DNA from 2 places in the Pseudomaricurvus sp. genome. Region 1 is predicted to be linked to the other one. Evidence: predicted binding sites of a transcription regulator. Region 1 holds the regulator's gene; the other holds the start of a gene.
What was found. Region 1 encodes sigma-54, which starts transcription at its own class of promoters, with help from an activator protein. Its sites were predicted from a motif close to TGGCACANNNNTTGCNNT; they were not measured.

Region 1 (6,165 bases):
CACGAGCAATACTCTAAAGGTACCTTACTTTGGGTAGATTACAAAACCGCGTCCCTGCGCCATCAGAGGGGCGCGCTGGCGTCTTGTTCGGTGGCTGCCAGGTAGAGGCTTTGGGTGTCGCTGGCGTCGCGAAGATTCTGCAAATAGTCGGGATGGTGCAGTTGTTCGGCAATCGCGGCCAGAGTTTTCAGATGTTCGTCGTGAGCCTCCTCGGGAACAATCAGGGCAAACAGGATGTCCACGGGTTGGCCGTCGATGGATTCATAGTCGATGGGGCTTTGTAACTGAATCAAAGCACCAACGGTGTTGGCGCAATTGTTGATGCGGCAGTGAGGAATAGCAATGCCACCGCCCAGACCGGTTGTGCCAAGCCGCTCCCGAGAGATCAGACTGGTGAAGATCTCATCGGCGTTAAGAGTCGGCTGGTCTTCGGCAATCAGTTGGGAGATGACTTGCAGAGCGCGTTTTTTGCTGCTGGCCTCAACACCGCAGTAGGTGCGATGTTGAGACAAAAATGATCTTACTTCCATAAATTAGCGGTGATGATTTCGCATCTTTTCTTTGTGTTTAATGAGTTGGCGGTCGAGCTTGTCGGCCAACATGTCGATGGCGGCGTAGAGGTCTTCGGACTCGCTGTCTGCGAAGAAGTCTTTGCCGCTCACGTGCACTGAGGCTTCTGCCTTTTGGCGTAGTTTATCAACAGATAGTATGACGTTGGTACTGGTAATTCGGTCGTGGTGTCTTTCGAGGCGATCTAGTTTGGTGTTGACGTAGTTTTTAATGGCAGTTGTCAGTTCAACATGGTGTCCACTGATGTTGATTTGCATGCGTTGCTCCTCTTGTCGTGAAACGTCGGTATTGAATCGCTTGTCATACAGCTTTGGCTACTAGCACCAGCTGTGTTGGTGCTGTCGAGGCCCTGACAGGCAGGACTTTAACCTTTATCCCGAGTGGGCGACCAGTACCGGCTGCAGCGGACTTGTGTTGCGGTCAACAGCTGCTCAGACCAATCGCTTACGCTCGTTGGACGCGGGTATTCCTAAAGACTCCCGATACTTGGCGATGGTGCGTCTGGCCACCTTAATGCCCTGTTCGGCGAGTAATGTGGTGATTTTGCTATCACTTAACGGTTTTTGGGGGCTCTCAGCCGCCACCAGTTTTTTGATGATGGCACGGATTGCTGTGGATGAGCATTCGCCGCCTGAGTCAGTACTCACATGGCTTGAGAAGAAGTATTTCAGCTCAAAGATGCCCTGAGGCGTGTGCATGTACTTTTGAGTGGTGACCCGGGAAATGGTGGACTCGTGCATGCCGACAATTTCGGCCACGTCGTGCAGAACCAGCGGTTTCATGGCCTCGGCGCCATAATCGAGAAAGCCGCGCTGTTTTTCGACGATACAGGTAGAGACTTTCAGCAGGGTCTCGTTGCGGCTTTGCAAGCTCTTGAGGAACCAGCGGGCTTCCTGCAAGTTGTCGCGTAAGAAGGAGTTGTCACTGCTGGTGTCCGCCCGCTTGACCATTGAGGCGTAGGTATCATTGATACGCAATTTGGGTGCGATGTCGGGATTCAGATTCACAGTCCAGCGGTCATCCTGTTTGGTCACAAATACATCGGGTACTACGTACTCGGTCTCGCCACTGTAGATGCTGTCCCCTGGACGTGGATTCAGGCTCTGAATCAAAATGATGGCATCTCGCAGCTGGGCTTCCTTGAGTTTGGTTTTTCTCATCAGCTGCTTGTAATCGCGGCTGCCCAGCAACAATAAGTGGTCTTTGACTATGAGTTTAGCATCTTCCCGGCAGGGTGTAGTTTTTGGCAGTTGATTCAGCTGGATTAGCAGGCATTCGCTCAAATCCTGACTGGCGACCCCGGGAGGGTCAAACTGTTGCAGTCTGTGCAACACCGCAAAGACTTCGTCCAGTTCGAGCTCTTCCAGCTCGTCTACCAGGCTTTCATGGATTTCTTCGGCGTTCATGCTGAGCATGCCGGTGTCTTCAATAGCGTCAATAAACGCCATCGCTATGACTTGGTCCCGATCGGACATGGGGGTCAGGTTGAGCTGCCACATCAGGTGCTGATGCAGGGATTCGTCGCTGCCGCGCCGGCTTTCGTAATCGTTGTCCTCGCTGTCGGGTGCTGACAAGCCGCTGCCGGAAGGGCCTGACTGGTATACATCGTCCCAGCTGGTGTCTACCGGCAGGTCTTCCGGAATAGCGTCTCCCCAGTCGCCCTCGGGACTGTCATCGCTGTTTCTGTCGACGCCACTTTGCTCTTCCTGGGCGCTGGCGGTGGGTTCTGGTTCGCTGTCGGAATCTTTGGTGCTGCTCTGTTCGGGCTGATCTTTGGGGGTGTTGATGCTCTCGTCGGGAGTGTCCGAACCGGCATTGTCGTCTTCGCCGACTTCCAGCATGGGGTTGGAGTCGAGCGCCTCCTGGATTTCGGCCTGAAGGTCGAGCGTCGACAGCTGCAGCAGGCGGATGGCTTGCTGCAGTTGGGGGGTCATGGTGAGTTGTTGACCCAGCTTGAGTTGTAACGACTGTTTCATGTATGGCTACGGCTACTGAGGAATTCTTTCTCTGCTCTGCCGCAATGTCAGCGAGTGTGGAGCTGTGTGATGTGTGCGGCAGAATCCATTCTTGCGACGATCAGACTCGATTGAAATGATCGTGTTGGTGAGCAAGTGTAGCCAGAGTAACCGAGGAGAACAACTTAAACAAGCAAGTTTTATGCCTGTTTCTTGCCTGCTTGGGAGGAAATGCGAATGTTGGGAGCGGGTGGCTGCGTTGTGGTCGATCTTAGTTGGACGCGCTGTCCAAGCTGTTTGCCAGAGGCCACAATTTTGTGTGTGGGGTCACACTTTTAGCCCTGAGAAAACACACTATAAGCTGAATTGGTGCCCGAGGTAAACCTCTCTGACCTGCGTGTTGCCTAGAACGGTTTCCGGCGTGCCTTCGGCAATAATGTGGCCTTCGCTGACGATGTAGGCTTTCTCGCAAATATCGAGGGTTTCGCGAACGTTGTGATCAGTAATCAAAACGCCAATCCCGCGATCTTTCAGGTGCTGAATAATGTGCTTGATGTCGTTGACGGAAATGGGGTCGACGCCAGCAAATGGTTCATCCAGCCGGATGAATTCCGGGTCGGTGGCCAGTGCGCGAGCGATTTCGACCCGGCGACGCTCACCACCGGACAGCGCCATGCCGAGGCTATTCTGGATATGGCTGATGTGAAACTCTCGCAACAACTGATCGAGTTTGTCCTGGCGCTGTTTGCGGTTCAGGTCCTTGCGGGTTTCCAGAATACTGAGAATGTTGTCGTTGACCGTCAGCTTGCGGAATACGGAGGCTTCCTGTGGCAGGTAGCCGATGCCCGCTCGTGCCCGTCCGTGCATGGAAAGGTGCGTCAGGTTCTTTTGATCAATAGTGACCTTGCCCTGATCGGCATCCACCAGCCCGGCAATCATGTAAAAGCAAGTGGTCTTGCCCGCCCCGTTGGGACCCAGCAGGCCGACAATCTGGCCACTGCTGACCGACAGGGAAACGTCGATAACGACACGGCGGCTTTTGTAGCTCTTGGCGAGGTTCAGGGCGTTGAGTGTGGGCATGGCGTTGGTCTTGTCCTTAAATCCGGCGCTGGGCAGTGTGGCGGTGCGGTGGCGCTTTAACTGTTAGGGATTGCGCTCACTTTTGGGAGGAATCGTCATGTGAATGCGGTCTGGGTTGGTGGTGCTTTTGTTGCCCTGAGCTTTCACCACAGAAGATTTCATGTCGTAATCAATCTTTTTGCCGGTCAGGGTGGTGCCATCGCCCTGACGCAGCGAGGCGTTTTCGCTGATGTGCAGCTTTTCGGTGTCCAGCAGGTATTCGATGGTTTTGCCTTTGGCGATCACCATTTCTTTGTCGGGCTCGGGGATTTGCTGGTAGTGGGCGCGATCACCGGTGGCGACAACCCGTGAAATCTCGTTGTTGATGCTGTAAATCACCACCTTGTCGGCTTTGATCCGCATGGTGCCCTGATCCATCTGTACCTCGCCGGTATAGGTAGTGATGCCCTTTTTTTCGTTGCGCTCGGCGGTGTCAGAGCTGATGTGTATCGGTTGCTCCCGGTCGCTTTCCAGTGCCAGAAGAGTGGAGCTGAACCCGCCCAGAGTCAGGGATAACAAAAGCGAAATGGCGAGTTTATTGCGGATCATGTATGCCTCGGACGTTGGATAGCAATTTTATAGTGTCTGTTTTCAGGTACGCTTCCATACCAACGGCATGGGTGGTGTTGCCGGGGCTGGTGATGATAACAGGTTTGTCAGTTTCGGCGTATTGCCTCTCTGGTTTTACGACCAGATATGGCGTTGTGAGTTCCGAGGATTGGCCCAGAGTGTCGGTGCGAGTGATGTGCACATCTCCCCAAAGTTGAACCAGGTTGCCGTTGTTGCGGGCTTTTCCGGTATTCGACACGATGGTGGTGGGCGGCTTGTCCACTGAATACATTGTCAGCTTCGGGGCGGTGAGGTCGGCGTAGTCTTTGGCTGTGCGTCGCTTGGGGTTCTTTTGGTAGTAGCGGGTTTCAGACGCGACAAAAACCGAACTCAACTGGCCGTTCTCGTCAAAGCGACGACGAACGGCGTTGTGCACAATATTGCTCGGGTGTTTGGATGTTTTCGGAGTTTCGGGCTTCTGAGGCAGGAATGTCTCCGGTGGGGAATCCCAAAACACCAGAAACAGACAGGTCAACAAAATGATGAAAGCCGGGGCCAGCCAGTTTTTATTCATGATGAGGTTGCCTACATAACTCCGGCACGCAGTATGTCGTGCATGTGAATGACGCCGATGGGACGATGACCGTCGTCTTCAACAATCAGGGCGGTGATCTTGCGGCCTTCCATGATGCCCAGAGCTTCGGCGGCCAGCATGTTGTGGTGAACGGTTTTGGGATTTGCCGACATGACCTGATCCATGGTGGCGGTGCTGAGGTCTGCCCCCTGGTCGACGCAGCGACGCAGGTCGCCATCGGTGAATACGCCCAGCAGGTGGCCGTCAGGATTGGTTACGGTCGTCATGCCGAAGCCTTTCTCGGTCATTTCTACCAGTGCCTGGCTGAGTGCTGTATCGGCACTGACTCGCGGCACTTCGCTGTCTTTGTGCATGATGTCTTCCACTTTCAGCAGCAGTTTGCGCCCCAGCGCGCCGCCGGGGTGGGAAAAAGCAAAGTCTTCTGCGGTAAAGCCGCGAGCTTCCAGCAGGGCCACCGCCAGGGCGTCGCCCATGGCCAGGGTTACCGTGGTGCTGGTGGTTGGCGCCAGGTTCAGAGGGCAGGCCTCGCTCTCAATACTGATGTCCAGGTGGACGTTGGCGGCCAGCGCCAGTGGCGAGTCGGCTTTGCCCGCCATGCTGATCAGTGGGATCCCCATGCGCTTGAGCATCGGCAAAAGCATTACGATTTCAGCGGAGGAGCCGGAATTGGAAATGCCGATGACCACATCGTCACGGGTGATCATGCCCAGATCGCCGTGGCTGGCTTCGCCCGGGTGGACAAAGAAAGAGGGAGTTCCGGTGCTGGCCAGAGTGGCGGCGATCTTGTTGCCGATATGACCCGATTTGCCCATGCCGGTGACAATGGTTCTGCCCTTGCAGTTGAGGATCAGCTGGCAGGCATCCACAAAGGTCTGGTTTACACGACTTTTGAGGTCGGCGACGGCCTTGGCCTCAATGTCGATGGTGCGCTGACCGGCCTTGATGAGTTGGGCGGTGTCTGTCGGTGGTGTGTTGTTCTGGGTCATAAGGCTATTCTAAGGGAATTTGAGTTTTTGCCGTTTGCAACAAGCCTATCGGCAAACGGCGTTTAAAGGAACCTCAGGCGGCAGCCATCGGGTTAGTATCCGTAGATGGCCGGCGAGGATCAGCGGAACAGCACATAGAAATACAGGATGTAGCCCGCCAATAGCAGGGTCCCAATACGGCGCCCCAGGTAGGCGACTCCCTGACTGTTAGGGTGCCGGTTGCGTACCTTGTAATCAATAATGATAGCTGCCGCCAGCAGGAGCGTGATGCCGCCCATGGCCATAAAGTCGCGACTGAAGACGTCGGTCTCCATGACGGGCGGGTGGATGATGCCCGGCAGTGACATGACGGCCAGGATGTTAAAGATGTTGGAGCCTATAATGTTACCCA
Region 2 (6,165 bases), on a different contig from region 1:
AGACTGAGTATTGCGTTCCACTTCTATCGCTGTCGCGGATTGCTCTTCAGAGGCAGAAGCGATGTGTTGCGACATCTGATCAATAGTGTTCACCGACTCTGAAATGGCATCCAAAGCACTGCGTACATTGGTCATTTCTTCGACACTTTGATCTGCGAGCGTTTGGCAGCTGTCCATATTACTGGCGGCATCACTGGTGGCCGAGCTGAGCTTCTCAATAATGTCCTGAATGTGCTGGGTGGATTCCTGAGTCCGTTGAGCAAGAGTGCGGACTTCATCGGCTACCACGGCAAAACCGCGGCCTTGTTCACCGGCTCGAGCGGCCTCGATGGCGGCGTTCAGCGCCAGCAGGTTGGTTTGCTCAGCGATGCCGCGGATTACGTCGATCACCGTGGCGATTTGACCGCTGTCTTCTGACAAACGGTTAACCACAGTGCCCAGATTGCCCACGTTTTCAGAAAGTCCCTGAATGGCATTGCTGGCATCATGCAGAACGTTGCCGCCTTGAGAAACCTGTTCCAAAGCCTCTTGCGTAGCTACTGACGCCTGACTGGCACCTGCAGCGACCTCCTGCACAGCTTGTGACATCTGTTGCATGGAAAGCGCGACTTTCTCCGTTTCCAGCTGCTGTGCGGTCATGCCGTTGTGGGTGCAGCGAGCTTGTTCCAAGGACATTTCCGAGTGCTGCGACACTTCTTTGGACGATTCAATAAAGCGCCCCAATGCGGTACGCAAACGAGCGTAATGTGCCTGCTCAGCCAGTTCAATTTCACCAATCTCGTCTGCTCTTCCGGTGTAAATGTAGGCTGTCATGGGATTGTTGATGACTTTGCGGGCTGCATCCACGGCTTTTTTCCGATAGCGCTTTGCGATCCAGCTGAATGCGACACCCGAAACCAGTGAGGTCCACACGCTATTGACTCCTGCTAGGAAACTTAGGTCGTCGGTGATCAATAAGCTGGCGAGCAGCAAGACAAAGGTCACGCCAGCGTAGGCGGAAAACTCTATGGCCGGGTATTTCCAGCGAGTGATCAGAGGGATTGCCGATTGTTTGTTGTTGAGCCGTTGATAGGTCTTTTCTGCTCTGCGGATAATTTGACTGTCAGCCTTGGCACGAACCGATTCGTAACCAGTGACCTTGCCCTGTTCTTTCAGGGGGGTGACATAAGCATCGACCCAGTAATGATCGCCATTTTTACAGCGATTCTTGACGATTCCCATCCACGGGCGACCATTTTTGAGGTTGTTCCATAGGTCTGCAAACGCCTCTTTAGGCATGTCTGGATGGCGAACGAGGTTGTGAGGTTGAGTGAGAAGCTCTTCGCGGCTGTAGCCGGATACCTCACAGAATCTGTCGTTGCTGAAGGTGATGTGGCTGCTGGTGTCTGTAGCGGAGACCAGTTCATCGCCTGGCTTCAGGACGACTTCATTTCCAGTAGTAGGGCCATTGTTACGCATAAACGTTGTCCGATTCTTTAAAGTTGATACAGGGACATCAAGGGCTATTTCGGATGCATCTGATAAAGCCCCTCTCTGTGGGGTTGTAGCGGCAGCAAATCGCATATCTGAAACATTTCTAATAGAACTTTTTTGACTTGAATCAACGGTTATGCAGCGGCTAAGCAACTTGGTCTGTCTGTGTTCCAATTAGTCGTCAGGCTGCAGTAGCCAAGCTGCAGTAGTCATGCTGCCTGGGCGGGAGTCTGTAATGCGGCGATCAGCTGGTGCAGTTGCAGGCTCTGCTGCGCCCCCAAATCCTTAAATTCAATGCTGATCTCCGTGCGGCGATAAGGTCTGCGCACAAATCGGAACGATTTAACCGTCGCCTGGCAGCGAATCCGAAAGTTTTCGTGCAATTTGAATTCACATGCCGGCAGGACTGAGTCTCGTGCCAGCTGATCTAGGACGTTGCCGCCGACGACCAGACGCATACCGCCTGTTGAAATGTTGTTAGCGGTGGCGTACCAGGGCGTACGCCAGGGCGATTGCAGACGAACCGACAGAGGCTGCTGTTTGCTCAGGTTGATACGCGGGTGTACCCGACGATGCTGATAGCTCACTTCAGTCGGTAATTTCAAGCGGTACACCGGACTGTTGAGGCTGACAAGAATCGATTCCAGTGGCGTCGATACCTTTAGGATTTGCCCCTGATGGTGATGTTTCAAAGTGAAAACATCCCCTGGACGATAAATATGGCTGGCGGGTTGAGGGAAGAGTTCATCCAGCTCCAGGGTTTGATTGTTCAGATCTACAGCCAGAATCATGCTTTGGTAGGTTTCACCGGTTCTTTCACTAGTGACCTCAATCAGCTGGCGTCTTTCCTGCAGGGCGAACAGCGGGGCGTAGTGCTGAATTTTCTTTGCCAGACGTCGAGCGGGTTCGGCCAGCTCGGGGACGGGTGGCTTACGGCTAAATTTTTGCAGAACGGATTGCAAAATGGCCATAGTAAAGAGGCTCCTGATCAGTTCTCACTCATCGGTGAGAGATGACTTACGATACGGTTATCGGTGTAATTTGCTTGTTGAACAGAGTAGAGCAAAGGATGTGCCAACGACGTAGTAGCGTTCAAATTTGCTGACCAGCTACTCTGCAGCTCACGAGTTATGAGGCATGCCGGGAGGAGGGTGTGTTCGGCGGCCTTTCACAATCGTTTGCCAGTTGCGAAAAAGGGGCAGGAGGCTGCCGCTTTAGCGGCAACAGCTGTGGCAAGGTCGCCAACCGTTGAAATAGCGCATTGAAAGCCAGTCTTCAGGGAAGTGTGAATGTATATTCCCTGCATCGCTTAAAATCCGTACAATGGCGACCCTTTCAAATACATATCGTGCTTCAGGTTTAATTATGTCCGACGTTACTGCACCAGAAACCCTAGATCGCAAGCGGCAGCTCGAATACAACAAGCTGCAGAAGCGTCTGCGACGCAATGTGGGTAATGCCATCGTCGATTACAACATGATCGAAGAGGGTGATGTGGTCATGGCGTGCATCAGCGGTGGCAAGGACAGCTTTGCGATGCTGGATATCCTCTTGAACCTGCAGAAAACCGCGCCGATTAAATTTCAGGTTATTGCGGTCAATATGGATCAGAAACAGCCCGGGTTTCCTGAGCATGTGTTGCCGGAGTATTTTGAATCAATCGATGTGCCTTATTACATCGTCGATAAAGACACCTACAGTGTGGTTCGGGAGAAGATACCGGAAGGTCAGAAGACCTGTGGGTTATGTTCCCGACTGCGTCGCGGGACGCTCTACGCGTTTGCCGAGAAAATTGGTGCCACCAAGCTGGCGCTGGGACATCATATGGATGATATTGTAGAAACTCTGTTTCTGAATATGTTCCATGGCAGTCGCCTGAAAGCCATGCCGCCGAAACTGCGCTCCGATGATCTGCGCAATGTGGTTATTCGCCCATTGGCCTACTGCCGTGAATCGGACCTGATTGCTCTGGCTGAGCATAAAAAGTTTCCGATTATTCCCTGCAATCTGTGTGGTTCACAGGAGAATCTCCAGCGGCAGGCGATCAAAGGCATGCTGCAGCAGTGGGAGAAGGATGACGTCAGTCGTGTGGAGCGTATTTTCAAGTCCATTCAAAACGTATCGCCCAGCCAGTTAGCGGATCGCGACCTGTTTGATTTCACCAATCTGCCTTTAGATCGCTCCGGAGAACGTGCCGAATACGGTTACGACGAAGCAACCGTGGGGGCTTCTAATATCAGTACGTCTAGCGTTCCTGCTGGCGTACAAATCGTCGAAGCTATTCAGCTCTCTTAAGGCGTTTACCTCTCCGCTTGATCGTTTTTCCTGCTCTGTTTAAACCTTTCTGGACCTCTGTTTTCTGGGTCTCTGTAGGGGCCAGTATGAGGTTGCGGAAGCGTGACAAACGGCATTGCGCGTCAAAGCGGTTATAGGTTTTTAGAAAACACGAACTTTTGGTTCTTTGTAAATAGTGCCCGCGACTGCTATTTCTTCTATGTAGTTAAATCGCGCGTCTGATCATGGGTACATCTGACCGTGGGTACAAATGGATTTATCGGTAAAACAAGGGTTTATAGGTAAACGAGAATTTACAGGGCTAGCCTTGGTCGTGACGTACGTCATGATTTGACAATAACAACGCAATAGGAGAACTGCGAGCCCAAGCATAATGCTAAATCGTTCATGGAAGATCATTAGCTCTTTCTGAGACGATAGCAGCAGATGGATAGCGCTCGTAGCAGAGAAGAGGTGGGAATGAGAGAGACTATGGTGAACTTGTCTATGGTGAAAACCTATGAAGTGGTGTACATCGACAAATTTACGGACTCCATTGAAGCGGATTTAGCGCGGGTTAGCCTTAAAGAGCGTTTTCAGCTCAGCAAACGCAAGTTGGATATCATGTCCAAAGGAACCCCGATTGTGGTTAAGAAAGGGGTATCTTACGAAGAGGCCGTTAAGCTTGAGGATGCCATCAAGCGCTCGGGTGGTGTTTGCTGGATTCAGGAAACAGCACCGGATGGCCTTTATCATGACCGGCGCAGTGACAAGCGACGCGAGGTGATGGATCGTCGAGATCATTATCGTGGTTCGTCCATCCTGCCAGATCGTCGTATGGGCATTGGCCGCAGAACGGCTGACAAAAGGCATTAACTGCCATGCCCGGTTTGCACTGGACAGTCATCCCCGTCTTGCACTGGGTGGCATAATCTCCTTCACTCCCCGCTGAGCATCAGGCCGCTGTTGCCTCATGCCTTCCTATGATGTACTCGTGGTAGTGCCTGATGAACTCATCTTTACTGGGGTCAGGGTGCTTTTGATAATGGCGTTTCCAGAACTTAGCCAACCCTTCTATATCGCTTGCCTCGGGTAGCGCCTTGAAGTTCCGATAGTAAATCAGCCAGGCAATGGCTGCGGCATACCGCAGGTTTGTTGCCAATTCTCCGTGAGGATTCGTTAAAAACTCGTGTTGGCTGGCCAATCCTCGCACTGTGGAAGCCAGATTGGGGTGGTTAATCAGGAACTGATCCCAAATCTTTCGATGTGTGAAAGGGCGAATGCGGAAAATACCGAGTCCCTGGCGGCGGGTGAGCACTTGGCGTTGAGTATGTCTCTGTCGATGGCTGTCTGTCAGGTGAAACCCCAGCCCGGATTCTCTGGCCGCCGTGGCTAATAATAATTCCTCAGCTGCATCGGATCGGTGTCCCAAGTGTTCCAGCGTCGGACGGATAACGAAAGTACGCAATTCCTCAGCACAAATACCCATTGTATTACCTCTCAAGGGTGGCCTAACTGGTTCTGATCGTTTGGTGTTGATCATTTAATGTTCTGGTTGCACTGATCTAAGTAGTAGCTGCTATTCAGGGGCAATTCCAGTTTTTCCTGATATTTTAGGCGCTTATATTACCTTCTTAAGGTTTTCTGGCAGATTATTGAGTTAACTGGTGTTTTGAAAAACAGTAGAAAAGGGCGATTGTTGAAAATCATGCCAGCAGTAGGAAGCCGCAGGCATGATCGGTAGGAGAGAAATCGAGGCGCGAGCGAGTCTGAAGAGGCGTCAGTCTTCTAGCACCAGCAGGCTGAACGTCGGCAGATCAGAGTTGGTGAGATGTTCACGGCCACCCAGTGAACTCAAATCCACAATGGTCGCGATTTCGGTAATGGTCGCGCCCTGATCGTGGATGAGTTGAGCGGCGGCATAGAGCGTCTGGCCAGTAGCCAGTACGTCATCCACAATCAGCACCTTGTCGCCAGGCTTGAAGGAGTCTTTTTGCAGTTCGAGACGACCTTGAGCGTATTCGCTGGAATACTCCAGATGATCAACGGCACCGGGCAGTTTGCCGGCTTTGCGAAGCAGGATAAGCGGCTTGTTGAGCGCGTAGGCGAGGTTCGAGCCGAGCAGAAAGCCTCGGGCTTCCAGCGCGGCAATGTGGGTAATATCACTGTCCATATACCGCAGCACTAATTCGTCGGTGATGTGACGGGCTGCCTTGGGGTTGCGAAACAGGGGGGTGATATCACGAAACTGAACGCCCGGTTTGGGCCAATCCTGTATAACGGGTAAGTGGGATTTCAGAAGGAACTCATCCAGTGGCATAGGTCACCTATCTCCTTGTTTTTACGGTATGTGGTCTTGGCGGTGTGCGGTTTGATGATTTTTCACTGTTAACGATTATAGTGCACCGGTATTTCCGT

Region 2: the regulator sigma-54 is predicted to act here: its motif matches at 2,533-2,550, upstream of ACTG33_RS05205 (flagellar brake protein).

Annotation. Positions count from the first base shown of each region.
Region 1 covers NZ_CBFIHX010000002.1:19,359-25,523, forward strand. The annotation lists gene ACTG33_RS00415 (PTS sugar transporter subunit IIA) at 63-512, opposite strand; gene hpf (ribosome hibernation-promoting factor, HPF/YfiA family) at 534-827, opposite strand; gene ACTG33_RS00425 (RNA polymerase factor sigma-54) at 1,002-2,546, opposite strand; gene lptB (LPS export ABC transporter ATP-binding protein) at 2,880-3,605, opposite strand; gene lptA (lipopolysaccharide transport periplasmic protein LptA) at 3,669-4,193, opposite strand; gene lptC (LPS export ABC transporter periplasmic protein LptC) at 4,180-4,767, opposite strand; gene ACTG33_RS00445 (KpsF/GutQ family sugar-phosphate isomerase) at 4,779-5,774, opposite strand; gene ACTG33_RS00450 (calcium/sodium antiporter) at 5,894-6,165, opposite strand, start outside.
Region 2 covers NZ_CBFIHX010000024.1:12,862-19,026, reverse strand. The annotation lists gene ACTG33_RS05210 (methyl-accepting chemotaxis protein) at 1-1,458, opposite strand, end outside; gene ACTG33_RS05205 (flagellar brake protein) at 1,683-2,444, opposite strand; gene ttcA (tRNA 2-thiocytidine(32) synthetase TtcA) at 2,839-3,768, shown strand; gene ACTG33_RS05195 (hypothetical protein) at 4,228-4,623, shown strand; gene ACTG33_RS05190 (hypothetical protein) at 4,703-5,236, opposite strand; gene ACTG33_RS05185 (adenine phosphoribosyltransferase) at 5,528-6,067, opposite strand; gene ACTG33_RS05180 (Lrp/AsnC ligand binding domain-containing protein) at 6,136-6,165, opposite strand, start outside.